4 regions of the Peribacillus sp. R9-11 genome follow, and region 1 is predicted to be linked to each of the others. Evidence: riboswitches for the same ligand, from Rfam matches in the RefSeq annotation. Region 1 holds a riboswitch; each other region holds the start of a gene.
What was found. Region 1 has a riboswitch for S-adenosylmethionine ahead of mtnK (S-methyl-5-thioribose kinase). Riboswitches for the same ligand answer to the same signal wherever they lie in the genome.
Positions count from the first base shown of each region.

Region 2: another riboswitch for S-adenosylmethionine. It lies ahead of RE409_RS22415 (2-hydroxyacid dehydrogenase); the one in region 1 lies ahead of mtnK (S-methyl-5-thioribose kinase).
Region 3: another riboswitch for S-adenosylmethionine. It lies ahead of RE409_RS02460 (sugar ABC transporter substrate-binding protein); the one in region 1 lies ahead of mtnK (S-methyl-5-thioribose kinase).
Region 4: another riboswitch for S-adenosylmethionine. It lies ahead of metK (methionine adenosyltransferase); the one in region 1 lies ahead of mtnK (S-methyl-5-thioribose kinase).

Region 1 is NZ_CP133763.1:3,446,320-3,450,751, forward strand. Features, by position in the region: gene RE409_RS16645 (pyridoxal phosphate-dependent aminotransferase) at 1-425, opposite strand, end outside; gene RE409_RS16650 (nitrilase-related carbon-nitrogen hydrolase) at 700-1,035, shown strand; SAM riboswitch class I at 1,153-1,307, shown strand; gene mtnK (S-methyl-5-thioribose kinase) at 1,388-2,590, shown strand; gene mtnA (S-methyl-5-thioribose-1-phosphate isomerase) at 2,605-3,651, shown strand; gene RE409_RS16665 (LCP family protein) at 3,847-4,432, opposite strand, start outside.
Region 2 is NZ_CP133763.1:4,613,156-4,617,587, forward strand. Features, by position in the region: gene RE409_RS22410 (FGGY-family carbohydrate kinase) at 1-678, opposite strand, end outside; gene RE409_RS22415 (2-hydroxyacid dehydrogenase) at 697-1,698, opposite strand; SAM riboswitch class I at 1,841-1,931, opposite strand; gene RE409_RS22420 (molybdopterin oxidoreductase family protein) at 2,090-4,138, shown strand.
Region 3 is NZ_CP133763.1:505,193-509,624, forward strand. Features, by position in the region: gene RE409_RS02455 (GTPase domain-containing protein) at 1-2,608, shown strand, start outside; SAM riboswitch class I at 2,705-2,810, shown strand; gene RE409_RS02460 (sugar ABC transporter substrate-binding protein) at 2,927-4,042, shown strand; gene RE409_RS02465 (sugar ABC transporter ATP-binding protein) at 4,108-4,432, shown strand, end outside.
Region 4 is NZ_CP133763.1:5,002,195-5,006,626, forward strand. Features, by position in the region: gene RE409_RS24220 (gamma carbonic anhydrase) at 1-502, shown strand, start outside; gene metK (methionine adenosyltransferase) at 731-1,924, opposite strand; SAM riboswitch class I at 2,088-2,251, opposite strand; gene pckA (phosphoenolpyruvate carboxykinase (ATP)) at 2,806-4,392, shown strand.

The sequences.
Region 1 (4,432 bases):
TTTGCTTGGGCTAAAACTACACCAGATAGATAATCAGGATAGCCTGGATCAGGTACCAGAATCGTATCCCCGGGATTCAATAAACATTGTGGAAGTTCGACAAGTCCTGCCTTTCCACCAAATAGAATAGCCACTTCACTATTAGGATCTAACTTGACACCATATTCACGTTCATAAAAGACAGTCGCAGCTTCTTTTAAGTATTGATGTCCTCGGAAAGGAGAATATTTATGATTTATTGTATTTTCTGCAGCAGTCTGCAAACTTTTCACAATATGCTCTGGCGTCGGCTGGTCAGGATTTCCCTGCCCTAAATTAATGACATCATGACCTTGCTCTGTAATTGCCTTAACTTTTGCAACTAGAGAAGCAAAAAACTGCTTGGGTAGTTCCTGAAGCTGTCTGGATTTTTCGAATTGCATCATTAAACACCTTCTCTGAAATTTCTTGAAATTCTAGTCACAAATGATATATGTTTATCATAGTCTTGTAAAGTGTTTTTTTACATATAGAGGTTTTAAAAAATGAAATGGAAAATCTCCTTCCACCAAATGGATATGCCTTTGGATAACCCTATATTAACTTTCATTTCGCAGTACAAATGGATAGAAAACGCCGTCTAATCTAATCCGGATATAGTTATTTTACCTGAACTTTGAACAGTTGGATACGACTTAACTAGGTTGAATGAGATTGCGGATGAAGAAGCAGAAAAAACGATTACATTCATTTGTTATAACATACGTATACAAGGATGTCAGTGAGTCCATGCCGTTCAAGGTGCGGAAGTTCTATTCGTATCCGCCGAGTGGCCCAAACCGAGCCTCGATCATTAGGGACCGATATAGGGTCAGCCGTGCCATGGAGAACCAACCCTACGTTTTAGCATTAAATCGTTCAGGGTCCGATTTTATTAAACTATTTGCCGAACAATCCCTGATTATAGATCCATGGGGGAATATCGTAAGTGAAGCCGGCGAAGAAAGAACTCCTAACAGGTACCCTGGACCTCTCAAAAGTAACGGAAGCATGTAACAAAACTGAATTCGAAGAACGTCGTGCGGATTATTATTAAATTACCCATTGACAAACTATTTAAAAAGTTGATATTATTTTCCCGAAGATTAAAATTTCAGAAAACATTTACATTTACTCTTATCAAGAGCAGGCTGAGGGATAAAGGCCCTATGAAGCCCAGCAACCGACTGTAATACCATTGTGAAATGGGGCGGAGTTTCCGCCGGATTATAAATCCACAGGGCACGGTGCTAATTCCACCAGAAAGCAATATTTCTGGAAGATAAGAGGTCCGAAGCTAAAACTTCTGCCTCTTTCTATATGAAAGAGGCTTTTTCATTATTATTTTAAATATTTGGAGGGGAAAATAATGACTTTAAACCATTCGAACTTTGAATTACTGTCAAATGAAACTGCAATAACCCTTGCAAAAAAACTAGGGTTGGTCAAAACAGATGCCACTTTAAAATGTAGAGAGATAGGCGATGGAAACTTAAATTATGTCTTTCATATTACAGACACAGCCACAAAAAAAGGAATTATAATCAAACAAGCGGTTCCTTATGCAAAGGTACTTGGTGAAAGTTGGCCGCTGACCTTAAAAAGGGCTGCAATTGAAGCAAATGCACTTATCCATTTCAAGAGCTATTGTCCCGAATTTGTACCGCAAGTCTATTATTCAGATGAACAGCTTGCTATCACAATCATGGAAGACCTCTCACACTTAAAAATAGCGAGAACAGGCTTAATCGATGGCGATCAATTTCCATTACTATCGAAACATATTGGTGAGTATGTTGCCAAAACGGCATTTTACACATCTGATTTTCATTTAGAACCGTCTGCGAAAAAAGAAGTGGCCCGAAACTTCACGAATCCTGAACTCTGCAAAATTACTGAAGTTTTTGTTTTCACAGATCCTTTTTTTGAAGAACTACCGGGTGAATATGAAGTAGAATTGACGGATGCTGCCAAAAGCATTTGGAATGATCAAGAAGTAATACTTGAAGTCGCTAAGCTGAAACAAAGCTTTGAAACCGAACAGGAAGCCTTACTTCATGGAGATTTACATACGGGAAGTATATTTGCAAGTGATACCGAAACGAAGATTATTGATCCTGAATTCGCTTTTTATGGACCAGTTGGGTTTGATCTTGGCCAATACACAGCAAACATTCTATTCCAGGCAGTTACACGTAATCCCGCTGGAAAAGAGGAAATTTTCACACACCTCCAAGAATTTTGGGATACTTTTGAAGAGACATATACTAGTCTTTGGAATACCCAAAATAAAAGTCCGTTTCGTCAAGTAAATGGTTATCTATCATATGTGCTCACTAAATTCAGAAAAGATGCATATGGTTTTGCTGGCTGCGAGCTGATTCGGAGAACAATAGGCTTATCTCATGTTGCAGATTTAAATGTTATTGAAGATAAAGAAACAAGAATCGCTGCCAAAACGGCTACATTGAAAATTGGTGCTTTTTTAATTAAAAAAAGGGAAGAATTAGATGTTCCAGCTGTGATTGAAGCATTGAAGCAACATACACTGCCTACCTATTCAACCCTTTAAAAGGAGAACTACATATGACGACGACAACAGCCTTACCTTATTCCGTTCAATGGGATGATACTCATATAACTTTATTAAATCAACAGGCCTTACCTACAATTACAGAATTCATTAAACTTTATTCCGTTGAGGATGTATTTGACAGCATTTTGACATTAAAGGTCCGCGGTGCCCCAGCAATTGGTCTAACTGCAGCATTCGGTGTCGCACTTGGAGCGAATCAGGATGGTTCAACTGATTTAGGGGAATTCAAACAAAATGTAACTACACATATTAAAAAACTAGCTTCTTCACGCCCTACTGCAGTCAACCTTTTTTGGGCGTTAAAAAGGATGGAAAACATTTTGCAAGCAGCCAAGAGTATTCCAACTGCCAAAGAGGCACTTATACTGGAAGCAAAAGCAATCTTTACAGAAGATGAAGAAATGTGCCGAAAAATCGGGGAACATGGTTTATCCTTATTTGCTGAAGGAGATTCCATATTAACGCATTGCAACGCTGGGGGAATTGCCACTGCTCGCTATGGTACAGCCTTGGCTCCCTTCCATCTAGCGAAAGAAAGAGCCTTTCCGATAAAGGTATATGCATGTGAAACAAGACCTGTCCTGCAAGGGGCACGTTTGACTGCTTGGGAACTAATGCAATCTGGAGTGGACGTCACTTTAATCTCTGACAATATGGCTGCTCATACCATTCATCATAAACAAATCAATGGTATTATAGTTGGTGCTGATAGGATTGCGGCAAACGGAGATACTGCTAATAAAATCGGGACCTTGGGATTGGCAATATTAGCTAATCATTACGGTATCCCATTCTATGTGGCCGCTCCTTCAAGCACTTTCGACCTTTCCCTTGAATCTGGCACATCCATCCCGATTGAGGAGCGGAATGGGGACGAGATTACCTTCATTCAGGGAGTAAAGATAGCCCCAGATAATGTAAAGACATTCAATCCAGCCTTTGACGTCACACCGAATCATCTAATCACGAGCATCATAACAGAAAACGGTATTATTTCACCAGACTATGTGAAAAACATTCCGCTTTTTGTCAATTGAGCCAGGTTTCATCTTTTAGATGAAACTAATCATAACGAGGCGGAATCGCATATGTGATTTCGCCTCGTTCATTTTACTATGATATTTATATTTATTCTTGCGAGGTTCTTTATAAAAGATTATATATTATTAAATCAAGCTTAATTTTTCAAAAAATTGATTAAATATTAACAAATAGTGATCGATCAGCACTTCTTACCTTGAAAAAAATTCTTGAAGTGCCTCCTTATTTTTAGTGTAGTCCATTTTCAAAACTGCTCCAGATTGGGGATATATTTCATCTTTATAGCTTCCTTCAACTGGAATCCTTAAGGTTTCTACAGAATCTGGGGATTGGAAGACAACTTGAGAGCCCATTTCCATAATCGTTTTCATCCCAATATCCGTATCTAGGTAGGACATCCCTTTTTCAATAATACTAGGTAGGGCGACCATCCCTTCAAAGGATGAGATTTGATTAATAAATCCCGTTTTTAATTGAACTAATACTTCCTGTTGACGCGCGACCCGTCCAAAATCACTTTCATCATCATGTCGGAAACGGACATATTTCAATATTTCCTCACCATGTAATACATTTTTACCGCTGCTGGCTTCAATGCTCATATCATCAATAATTTCCTGATTCACATTTACCATCACACCATCTGGGGCAAGTAGGTCAACCATCTTTACGAATCCCTTAAAATCAATTACTGCAACATGATCGACTTTAACATCTAAGTTTTCTTGTATTGTTTTCTTAAGTAGTTCACTGCCACCATAATAATAAGCAGCATTT
Region 2 (4,432 bases), 1.2 Mb from region 1:
TCCCAGCATCTGAGCCATATTCGGTGTAATTTCACCAAGGATCGAACCAGACGATTTTAATTCGGGTAACAAGTCTACCGATATCCCGAATTGTTCACACAACTCCTCTGACCATTCTTGTTTCTGAACATCATATAGCAGTGTTTCGGTCGCTTGTGATGGCTCATAGACGAGCACGTCACTTAATTTATAGGCAACCCACTCACTGATGCTTGTAAAGTATTTAATTTTATCCCATAATTGCGGCTGCCTCTTTTGCAGGGCGACCAGCTTTAAAGCTGAAAACAATGCAGAGGGTAATCTACCTGCCCTTTCATAAATAAAAGGTTGATTTGAAAACTCCTTTTCCCATTCGCGGCCTCTATTATCAATATTAGGTAACCCGATAAACGAGTGCCCATCCTGATCCTGCAAAACAATTCCTTGCCGTTGACTAGTGGACGTTATTGCCTTGATTGAAATGTGCTGAGCTTTAGCCATCGCCTTTTTTGCTAATTGAATAAGCTGTTTCCAAAGTAATTCAGGTGAAAAGTATCGACTATCAGGATAAAGAGGTTCAATTTCATATTGTATATCCTCTCTCTCAATAGAGACGACTTCACCTGTTGTCTCAACGATAGCCACTCTTGCATTTCCAGTACCGATATCAAATACTAAATAACCTTCTTTTATAGCCATTTTTTTCACTCTTCTTTCTTATGACTTAACTTCTAGATTTTTTCTGTTATATAGAGTTGGAATCTGAAGAGTATGTTGTGTTGTCCACTTTGTTAACGCTTGGTTCATTATTGAGACGTGATGATCCTCAACCTCATAACTTGCGCCGGCAAGATGAGGAGTAGCTAATACATTGGGCAATTTAATTAATTCATAGTCACTTTGTTCAGGCGGCTCTTGATAAAACACATCTAATATCGCCCCCCTAATCTTTTGTGCTTTTAATACTTGTACAAGCGCATCTCTTTCAACCACGACAGCCCTTGACATATTTACAAAGATTGCCTCTTCTTTCATCAGTCCCAAAAAGTGTTCATTGATCATCCCGATCGTTTCCTCTGTTCTAGGGAGGTGTATGGATACCACATCACTTGTCGAAAAAACGTCTTCTAAAGAAGCCCGAACATGATTAGGATTATCACTCTCTACATAAGGGTCATAGTATTTTATCGAACATTGAAAACTTTCAAGAACCGCTGCAATTCGCTGGCCCACGGCCCCAAACCCCACCATTCCAATTGTTTTCCCAGAAATTTCATTTCCTTTAAACTTTAAATAGGCTTGGAGATAGTCTTCATTCCATTTTTCCTCCTTCAACCATTGATTGGAAGGAATGGTATGCCTTAAAAATGTAAGGAGATTACCGACAAATAATTCTGCAACAGCCTGAGCATTACGTGCTGGAGTGAAAAAGACGGGAAGTCCCCTTTTTGTTGCAGCTTCCACATCAACATTAGAAGGCATGCCACGACACACACCCACAAATCTCAATTCAGGTACTTCAGCGAATACTTTTTCTGTTACTTGATCTAACTCAGTAATTAACCCCTCCGCCTTAGACTCTTTTAATAAAGAGATCAACTCTACTTCGTTATAGGCCCTTCCATTTTCCTTCCAAGGTTGATAGGTAGCCTTTCCAAATAACTCGTTTAATTCCTTGATGCCCGCTTCGTTATATGGTGCTGTTACTAGAATGTTCATTTTTACATCTCTCTCCTTTATGTAACGACTTTACCTGTCAGTAACTCACTTCTTAAAAATAAAAAAATCTCTTCCCGCTAAGACGGAAAGAGATAATTACTTCATAATATCGTTCTCACAACAATAAAATAAAAGGCCACTCTTTCTATCTTTCAAGCTTCGCTTGCTGGAATTGGCACAATAATGTTGCCGAGGCTTCAAAGGGCCAGTCCCTCCACCTCTCTTGATAGAAATTTTACAATATTATATTGGTTTAACTATTTTTTCAATTAATAGAATATACCAAATATAATGAATTTCAAAACGGAAGTCAATATTTATTTGAACTTTCTAAATATTCTCTCCGTATGATATAATCTATGAATCATTTTTTTCATGAAAGGATACTGACATGCAATCATATAAAGATATAGAAAATGGTGTAGTCCTTTCTGTCTGTTCTCTTGATTGCCCAGACCAATGTGGTTTACTTGTACACAAAGAGGATGGAAAAATCAAGAAAATTAGTGGTGACCCAAATCATCCAGTGACGAAAGGGAATATTTGCAACAAGGTTCGGAATATGGGTGAACGGATTTATGATAGCAAGAGAATTAAGAATCCTTTAAAACGCGTGGGAAAAAAAGGTGAGGGGAATTTCACCATTATTAGTTGGGAAGAAGCGATCGAAACGATCACAAATCATTGGAAAAATCTTATTTCAGAGGAAGGGGCACAAACCATTCTTCCTTACAGTTTCTATGGGAATATGGGGAAACTCGCTGCAGAAGGAATGGATCGCCGTTTTTTTAACCGCCTCGGATCAAGTCAACTTGACCGGACCATCTGTTCAGTTGCTGGCTCAACAGGCTACCGCTACACAATGGGGGGGAGCTACGGTACAGACCCAGAAGAGATGACCGAAACTAAGTTATTCATCTTTTGGGGAATCAATGCCGTAAGTACAAATATGCATCAAGTAACACTCGCACAAAAAGCAAAAAAATCAGGAGCTAAAGTCATTGTTATTGACGTTCATAAAAATCAAACCGGACGAATGGCCGATTGGTTCATTCCCATTCTCCCAGGGACTGATGGTGCACTAGCATTAGGAATCATGCATATACTCTATAAAGAAAAGCTAGTGGATCGATCGTTTTTAGAGGAATATACGATTGGTTATGAAGAGCTAGAAGATCATCTTGAGCAATATCAGCCACAAATGGTTTCTGACATAACAGGCGTTCCCGTAGAAGACATATACAAATTAGCTAGGATGTATGGGGCGATTTCCCCTTCAATGATTCGGATTGGAAATGGTCTTCAGCATCATGATAATGGCGGGATGAGCACTCGGACGATTGCCTGTTTACCTGCTTTAACAGGACAGTGGCTAGTAAAAGGCGGAGGTGCAGTTAAATCCAATTCAGGATTTCTCTCCTTTAATACCGCAGCTTTACAACGCCCTGATCTCAAAAAGACTAAAACACGTACAATTAATATGAATCAAATAGGGAAAGCATTGCTTGAACCGGACAACCCCATTCGGTCATTGTATGTCTATGGAAGTAACCCTGCTCTTGTTGCACCAGAGGCAAATAGAGTAAGAGAGGGTCTAGCCCGGGAAGATTTATTCACTGTCGCCCATGACTTGTTTATAACGGAGACAGCGAAGTTTGCAGACATTGTATTACCATCTACATCTGCCTTTGAAAATACAGATTTTTATACATCATACTGGCATAATTATATCCACTTACATGAGCCTATCATCGCACCCTATGGAGAAAGTAAATCGAACACAGCGGTATTCAGGCTACTTGCAAAAGCCATGGAATTTGACGAACAAACTCTTAAGGATGACGATGAAGAATTAATGAAACAAGCTCTAAACGATTTATCCAATCCTTATTTATCGGATATAACCTATGAGAAACTAAAAAATGAACGCTACATCAAAGCAAGTAATTTGACCGATTTGTTAAAGAATTTACAAACACCTAGTGGGAAAATCGAATTATATTCCAAAGTGATGGAAGAAGATGGATATTCAGCCCTTCCTACGTATATTCCATTAGTAGAAGAGCAGGATTACCCTCTCCAATTCATACCTGGACCGAACCATAACTTTTTAAACTCTACCTTTTCCAATAATGACAAACACATCACACTTGAAAAAGCACCTAAAATATTTATGAATCAAAAGGATGCAGATAATCGAGGAATAGAAGATGGTACAACTGTCCGCATCTGGAATGATCGTGGAGAATGCGAGCTAGTGGTTTCTGTAGGCGAACAGGTCCTTCCAGGCGTCGTAGTCAGTCAAGGTCTCTGGTCAGACATGCCTGGTAAAAAACAACTCGTTAATGCCTTGACTCCAGATCGTATTGCCGATATGGGCGGCGGAGCTACATTCTTTTCAGGGCGTGTGAATGTAGAAAGAATGAATAAGGATGTTTAATTTTTTATATCTTATCTTCCCTTCTTAAAATTTTTTTATGACTAATTAATAAAAAATAGCTTGAACCTTTTTTACTCAAAATACTCCTTTTAACATAAAATAGTCCCCTTTCCATTTATGGTTGGGGGACTTTCTAATGTATAAGAATCCTCAACAATAAACTATAGTTTGAAGTGAATTGAATAAATAATTGTTTCTAATAGCTCGCAAACAAAAAAGTTTTAGAATTAAGCTTCAACCTTAAGAAACCCTAACCTAACGACGAGGCAAAATGCATCTGGCTTTAAATGGAAC
Region 3 (4,432 bases), 2.8 Mb from region 1:
GTTTGCTCAAGGAGAAGTATACTTCCAGCATCATGACTATGAAGCAGCCATTTTTAAGTGGGAAAACATAGAAGGTGAACTTGGTTCATGGGCGAAAAAGAATATTGCTGATGCTTATTTTGAACTAGAGATGTATTCGACCGCTGAGGATATATATAAATCCGTCAGTACGGATGAAGCGGTATTGAAAACGGAAGTCCTTCTACAGCTGTTCTCTCTTTACATAGTAGAATCAAGAAATGATTTGGCATCTAAAGTTGTTAAGGAAGCAGTCGATTTTCAACCTGATTACCCAAATGTCACCGCAATTGCACGCTCCTTTTTTGAAGAACAAAAGGATTGGAACAGTGCTGTAGTTTTAGCCGCGAATGAAAGTATCCGTACGGAATCAATGATTTGGTTTGATGTGCTGAAAACGTATATCCAGCAAGGTGTTGCTCAATCGATGGCTCCGGATTATTTCTCAAATGTTCTCGAGGCGTTATACAACCTTGATCAGGATCGCTTTGAAAAAATGACGGTTGCACTTTGGAAAAATTATAAATATACAGATTCCTACTTTGAATGGCTTAGAGTCATTAATAATTTGATAGATGGCATCGAATTACATCCAGGTGATGTATGGGATGAGCTTTCTGTCTATTACCGGGATGCTTATGCCGGTTTGCTTGAAGGAACACACTTAATCAAAGATTTGAGTCCTGTTGTGCCGAGATTGTTGGAAAATTGGTTGAAAATCGCGGATGGAGAGCTTTCGTTATTTGCAGCGGCTTCCGTTCTGTCATGGAATGAAATTTTCCCTGATACAATTAATGCACTGGTTGTTCAGGATGCAGAAAGTCTGTTAGCAAAATCGCCTAAATTGGGAGGCGGATTGGAAGCGGGCGAAAAACTGTTCAATTCCATTATTCAGTGGGCTGAAGAGAATAACTTAACAGTTGGCAATAAACTGAAATGGATGGTAGACGGACTTAAGGATACCGAAAATTTCAATCTTCTTCTTGTCGGAAGCACAGGCAATGGCAAAACATCCTTTATTCAGTCGCTTGCTGGAGAGAGTATTGCTGCCGAGGACCATTCGTCCCTTGTCAGTGTCAAAGATGGAGATAATCTGGAAATCTATGAAATTACAGATACAGATCACAAAGTCGTTGGTGAGTTAACTGAATTGGATGAAACACGCCGTCAGCGCGGAACCATTGTCGACGTGACCCTTATTAGTGACTACCTAAAAAATAATCGCCTGCGTTTACTTGATACACCAGGGTTCAATGGGGAAAAAAGTGTAGACTCTGATTTCCAAGGGTATTTACAGGGCAGCGATGGATTGATGTTTGTTCTCGATGCACGAGCGCCTTTCACCGGTAGTGAACGAGATTTGTTATTGGAAATTCAAATGATGGCACCGAAACTTCCGATTCATTTCTTACTAAATAAGATGGATACGATTTACAGTGACCAAGTGGCAGTCCGGATGGAAGATGAAACATGGGATAAAGTGAATGCGTATTTCCCGAACGCAAAAGTATTTGCGTTCTCCAAACTTTATGACAGCAAACAGCAGTTACAGGACCTTTCATCCTTCCTTGATTCGAATTATCAAGCTGATAATTGGAAGGAAAGAAGATCTGAGAAGATTCTTGCATTCATTCGCAAAACGTTATCTTACCTGCTAGAAAAACGGGCAGCTAATGAGCGGAAATGCGAGCACTCAATTTCTTGGAATGAGCAGATGGAAGTCAAATTGAATGGAGCCGTCAATCAACTGGCAGATTTGGAAAAAGAAAAAAGTGAAAATATCATAAGGTCGTATCGTTCAATTAAAGAAGAAGTGAAAAAACAGCTTTCTTCAAGAATCCCTGAATTACTAAGAGAATGTTCTAAATCATTAACGGAAAGTAGCGATTTCAGCCAAGTTCATATACAGTTGAACGATGAAATGAATGAGCAGATTCAGGCATATATTTCAGACAAGATTATGCCGCAATATTACCGTTCTCTTCAAGACTGGATTGCTACATCTCAGTTGGAATTTACACAAATTCAACAGTTTATGGATGAGATGAGCACAGGGTTCAATGAATTGTACAAAGAAGAGCGAATTACACTTGCGGGAGACTTTAGAGTTTTGGATGATTGGCGCCGTGATGCGGATCGGATGACAAGCAGTATCCGCATTGAAGACGTTAATATTTTACTACGCCGGACCCCATCGCAATTGCTGCTTAAAGGGGCAGGGAAGTTGTTTGGAGCGATTCCGCAAAATAAAGCTAATATGTACAACCGGTATAAGAAGTACCTAGAAAGTGAAGACTACCAGGATGTTGCAGAGATGATCAGTGACCGTTTCCTTACACAATTCGGATTGTTTGAAAAATCTTTGGATAGAGATATCTCACTTTTCTATCGCAGTTCATTTGCCTTACTTCAAAAAACGATAGAACAAACACAGACTGAAATCAAAGATCATCAGGCAGCACTGGAGCATATGAGAGAAAATCCGGAAGTATACCGTGACCCGATTACTCTATTTGAAGTGAAACTACGTCAGTTAGAAAGACTTGAAAAGATCGAGAAAAAGCGTCTGGCTAAGCTACAAAGAAAATAAGTGTAATAAGAAACATTTTAAATATTCAAAAATCTATTGACTTTACGACTATATCCCTATAAAGTGGTAATTACGAAAAACGTAACACATTATATTCTCTTATCAAGAGTGGCGGAGGGACTGGCCCTAAGATGCCCAGCAACCGTTCCATTAGGAATTGGTGCTAAATCCTGCAAAACAGAAATGTTTTGACAGATAAGAGAGGGACAAGTCTGCAAATCAGCTGATTAAACCTCTCTATTCTAGAGAGGTTTTTATTTTGGGATTTACACCAACCTAATTGATAAGATTAATGAGTGAAAAGAAGGGGGAACTAAAATGAGGAAGTCAATTTTTAAAAGGGTTTTCGTTTCGGTCATAGCTTCGGCTTTGCTTTTAACGGGCTGCTCTTCAGGACAAAGTTCAACAGAATCAAAGAAGGATGAAAAAGTATCTTTTAAAAATGTTCCAGAACGATTTGCAAAAGGGGAAGGTGCCAAAATCAAAGTCATTCGTAAGATTGGCGGAGATGATCATACGGCTCAATATTTAGCTGGAGCGAAGGAAGAAGGAGAAGCATTAGGTTTTCAAGTGGATACGTATACAGCAAATGGCGATACGGCTAAATTCCATGATGCAATCGCCCAGGCTTTACAAGAAGATTATGACGGCTATATTATCTCCCATGGTGATGATGCAGCAACAGTGAATGACGTTCAAAAGTTGGTTGATGCAGGAAAGAGCGTTGTTACATTCGACTCTATTAGCGACTTATCTAAAATTGACGGTGTGACCTTAACTTCACAGGATGATGAAGCATTGGCAACTCTGGCTTTTGATAAATTGATAGAAGAACAAAAAGGTGAAGCAGCGATCGCATACCTTTGGGTAGATGGTTTCCCACCAATGGTGAGAAGAAATGCGGTGTATCAGGGAAAATTAAAAGAAAATCCTGGGATTAAAGAAGTCGAAAGATTCGGAGTAGCATCTGCAGATACTTCGGTTCAGACACAAAATGCGGTAGCCGCAATGTTGAATAAATATCCCAAAGGCAAACTAGATGCGATTTTCGCAACATGGGATGCATTCGCAATTGGAGCGGCTCGTGCGATTAAAGAAGCTGGCCGCGATGAAGTGAAGATATACGGAATCGACGTATCTAATGCTGATCTTCAAGAGATTCAAGCGAAAGGCAGCTCTTGGTCTTACACGGCAGCTGTCGATCCGAAATTGATTGGTGCAGTGAATATGAGGATTTTGGCAAAAAAATTAGCGGGTGAAGAAACACCGCAAACATATGACTTAGAAGCTTCACTTATTTCACAAGAGCAGATTCAAGCTTCAAAAGAAGCGGTCAACATGGCCAACTTGTCCGGTATTGTCGAAGGATGGGGAGTATCAACGGAATTTGAAGAAGAATGGATGAAAGTATTGAAAGATCATTATAAAAAGTAAAAAACAGAGTCATTAGACACTCTCTTTCTAGTGAAGAGAGTGTCTGTTTAATAGGGGGAATGGGCATGAGCACACAACTAGAAATGAAAAAGATATCGATTGGATTTCCGGGAGTAAAGGCGCTTAGTGAAGTTGATTTTTCAGTACAATCAGGGACAGCACATGCAGTGGTCGGCGCAAACGGAGCAGGGAAATCTACGCTAATGAAGGTCTTATCGGGCGCTCATGCCCATTATACAGGTGAAATTTTTCTGGATGGAAAGAAGCAGGATATCCGTTCACCGAAGGCTGCACAGGAACAAGGTATTCAAATTGTTTATCAGGAAGTAGATACGGCACTCATTCCTTATTTAACTGTTGGGGAAAATGTAATGTTGAATGATACGGTGC
Region 4 (4,432 bases), 1.6 Mb from region 1:
AGGTAAAGAACCTGAAATCTCTGAAAGCGCTTATATTGCTGAAAATGCAGTCGTGACAGGTGATGTGAAAATCGGCGACGAAACGTCAATCTGGTTTAATACCGTTATACGTGGCGACGTAGCCCCTACAATAATCGGTAATAAAGTAAGTGTACAAGATAACAGCGTTCTTCACCAAAGTCCAAATAATCCATTAATTATTGAGGACGAAGTAACCATCGGCCATCAGGTTATTTTACATAGCTGCAAAGTTCGTAAAGGAGCTCTAATCGGCATGGGGTCGATTGTACTTGATGCAGCAGAGATCGGGGAAGGAGCTTTTATCGGTGCTGGAAGTCTTGTTCCCCAAGGCAAAGTCATACCACCAAACACATTGGCATTCGGCCGTCCAGCTAAAGTCGTACGCGAAATTAACGATGAAGATCGCAAGGATATGGAACGTATCGTCCGAGAATATGCTGAAAAAGGACAATACTATAAACATGCAGAACGCATTAAATAATTCATGTAAACTCACGAGTAAACTTGCATAACTCACGAGTAAAAACTAAAACTCACGAGTAAAACTAAAATTCACGAGTAAAAAACTACATAATTCACGAGTAAAAAAAACTAAATGGCTGGTTTAAATAGGATTTCTTGAATTATTCCCTTAGTCGACAAATTTAATCCATTTCACAATTGAAAAAGGTGCCTCGCTAGTTGCGAGGCACCTTTTACTTTTATTTGATTACGCTTGTGCTTTTAAAATTTCAGCTTTATCTGTGCGTTCCCAAGGAAGATCAACATCTGTACGGCCAAAGTGTCCGTAAGCAGCTGTTTGTTTGTAGATTGGGCGACGAAGATCAAGCATTTTGATGATACCAGCTGGACGCAGGTCGAAGTTAGCGCGTACTAGATCAACTAGTACTTCTTCGCTTACTGTTCCTGTTCCGAATGTATCAATCGAGATTGATACAGGCTCTGCCACACCAATTGCGTATGCCAATTGTACTTCCGCTTTGTCAGCAAGGCCAGCAGCTACGATGTTTTTCGCAACGTAACGAGCAGCGTATGCCGCAGAACGGTCAACTTTTGTAGCATCTTTACCGGAGAATGCACCGCCACCGTGACGAGCGTATCCGCCGTACGTATCAACGATGATTTTACGTCCAGTAAGACCAGCATCCCCTTGAGGTCCGCCAATTACAAAACGGCCAGTTGGGTTAATGAAGTACTTAGTCCCAGCATCGATTAATTCAGCTGGTACAACTGCTTTAATCACATGTTCTTTTAAGTCAGCTTGAATTTGCTCAAGAGTTACTTCTGGATCATGTTGTGTTGAAATAACAATTGTGTCAACTCTTACAGGTTGATTATTTTCATCATACTCCACGGTTACCTGTGTTTTACCATCAGGACGTAAGTAAGCAAGCGTTTCATCTTTACGAACTTGAGACAAGCGGAATGAAAGTTTATGAGCTAATGAAATCGGAAGTGGCATAAGCTCTTCTGTTTCATTGCAAGCAAAACCGAACATAAGCCCTTGGTCCCCTGCACCGATTGCATCGATTTCTTCATCTGACATATTTCCTTCACGAGCTTCCAACGCTTTGTCTACGCCAGCTGCGATATCAGCAGATTGCTCATCAATAGAACTCAATACGGCACAAGTTTCAGCATCGAAACCGTATTTCGCACGTGTGTAACCAATTCCTGCAATCGTATCACGAACGATACGTGGAATATCCACATAAGCGGACGTTGTAATTTCACCAGCAACAAGTACAAGACCTGTTGTTACACTTGTTTCACACGCAACACGTGCATTTGCATCCTTAGCAAGGATAGCATCTAAAATGGAATCTGAAATCTGATCACAAATCTTGTCCGGATGGCCCTCTGTAACAGATTCAGAAGTAAATAGACGTTTCTTTGACATCATATTTCCTCCTCGGAAGTTAGTATGTTGTAGGCAAAAGCCTGATTTTTTTACGGAACTCGTTTTCCCTTATTAGCTTCAACTATAGACACAGAATTACTAAAAAACACAAAAACCTTCCCTGGCAAATGAGGAAAGGTTTAAAATTCTGTCATCTATCCTTTCACTCTTATCGTTCAAGGGTTTTTTACCTTGCTCAGGTTAGCACCATCACCACTATTCCTTGAAGAACTATCGCTTTATTTTCGGCGATTGATCTTGGAGTCAAGTTCAATATGGCAGGTTGCTGGGTTTCAAAGGGCCTGTCCCTCCACCAACTCGGGATAAGAGAATCCGTACAATTTAAGATATTATCGTATTTGGTCGGAATCTGTCAATGCTTTTCGAAAAAGAACATTTTTCCCCATCACAGCTTTCACGATAAAAAATGTGCTAATCCTCTGTCATTATTGGATTTTCGATGTAGAAAACAAACGAAAATGTAGAAAATTACCATAGATAAAAGAACTTGAAAAATCTGACTTCGAACCGCATAATAACTTTTTAGGATTTTGCCTTTTGATGTAATAGCAAGTTGTTCTTTTCTTAATTTCTTCCTATTAATTAAAAGAATAAAACCTTTTTTATATTCCTGAAACGAGACCCATTCGATCAAGATTCTAATCTTGATAATGGGCTTTCTTCCTAATTACACCACCCAGTTCAGATTCCTCCATTCAAGTATATGCAGGAACCCGAACTCGGTTCATAACGCATTTTAAAAAATGATTAAGGAAACCATATAAAAAATATCACAAAAAAAAATAAATAGTATAGACTATTTAAGTGAATGTGTTATACTAATTGTAATATAAAAACTTAAAACAAAGGAAGGTACCTCATATATGAATTCTGTAGATGTTTCTAATGAGTTACACCAATTATTGGCAGGAAATAATGTACAAACTCAACTTTCAGTTCCCCAATTGGTTGAAAAAGTATTAAGCAGAAACGAAGGCGTTCTGACATCAACTGGCGCAGTAAAAGCTGAAACAGGCAAATATACTGGCCGTTCACCTAAAGATAAATATATCGTAGACGAAGCTTCTGTGAAAGACAAAGTAGATTGGGGTTCCGTAAACCAACCAATCTCTGAAGAAGTATTCAATAAACTATATAATAAAGTAGTTGACTACCTAAAAGCAAAAGAAGAGATCTTTGTTTTCAAAGGTTTTGCTGGCGCGGACGAAACATCACGTCTTCCTATCCAAGTTGTAAATGAATATGCTTGGCATAATCTTTTCGCTCACACTTTGTTCATCCGTCCAAATGAAGAAGAACTAAGAGGTCACGAATCAGAATTCACGATTCTTTCTGCACCTAATTTCAAAGCAGATCCAGAAGTGGACGGAACTCAATCCGAAACATTCATCATCGTTTCATTTGAACGCCGTACTATCTTAATCGGTGGAACGGAATATGCAGGTGAAATGAAAAAATCGATCTTCTCAATCATGAACTACCTACTTCCAGAGGCTGGAATCCTTCCAATGCATTGCTCTGCTAACGTAGGACGTGAAGGAGATGTCGCTTTATTCTTCGGACTGTCTGGTACTGGTAAAACAACTTTATCTGCAGACACTAATCGCAAACTGATTGGTGATGACGAGCACGGCTGGTCTTCTAACGGTGTATTCAACATCGAAGGCGGCTGCTATGCAAAAACAATTAACCTTTCACGTGAAAAAGAACCGCAAATTTTCGATGCCATCCGTTTCGGTGCCGTATTGGAAAACGTAGTTGTTGATCCGGAAACACGTGAAGCAAACTACGATGATAGTTCATTAACAGAAAACACTCGTGCTGCATACCAAATGCAAGCGATTGATAACATCGTGAACCCAAGTATCGCAGGACACCCAAATACAATCATTTTCTTAACTGCTGATGCTTCAGGCGTACTGCCTCCAATCAGCAAACTTTCTAAAGAACAAGCAATGTTCCATTTCCTAAGTGGGTACACAAGTAAATTGGCTGGTACTGAAAGAGGCGTAACTTCACCAGAAGCTACATTCTCAACATGCTTCGGTTCACCATTCTTACCTCTTCCTGCTACACGCTATGCTGAAATGCTTGGAGATAAAATTGACGAGCATAGCGCAAAAGTATACCTTGTCAACACTGGATGGACTGGCGGTGCATACGGAACTGGTAGCCGTATGAAACTTGCTTACACTCGTGCAATGGTACAAGCAGCACTTGAAGGCGAATTAGCAAACATCGAGACTATCAAAGACGATATCTTCGGTTTGGATATTCCACTTCATGTTCCTGGTGTTCCTGACGAAGTGCTTCAACCAATCAAGACTTGGGCAGATCCTGCTGCATATAAACAAACAGCAACAGCTCTTGCTGCTCAATTCCGTGCAAACTTTAAAAAATTCGGAAACGTTCCAAGTGAAATTGAAGAACTTGGCGGTCCGACTGCTTAATCTTAATAAATAGAAAACAAAAGGACCAAGCGAAACTTGC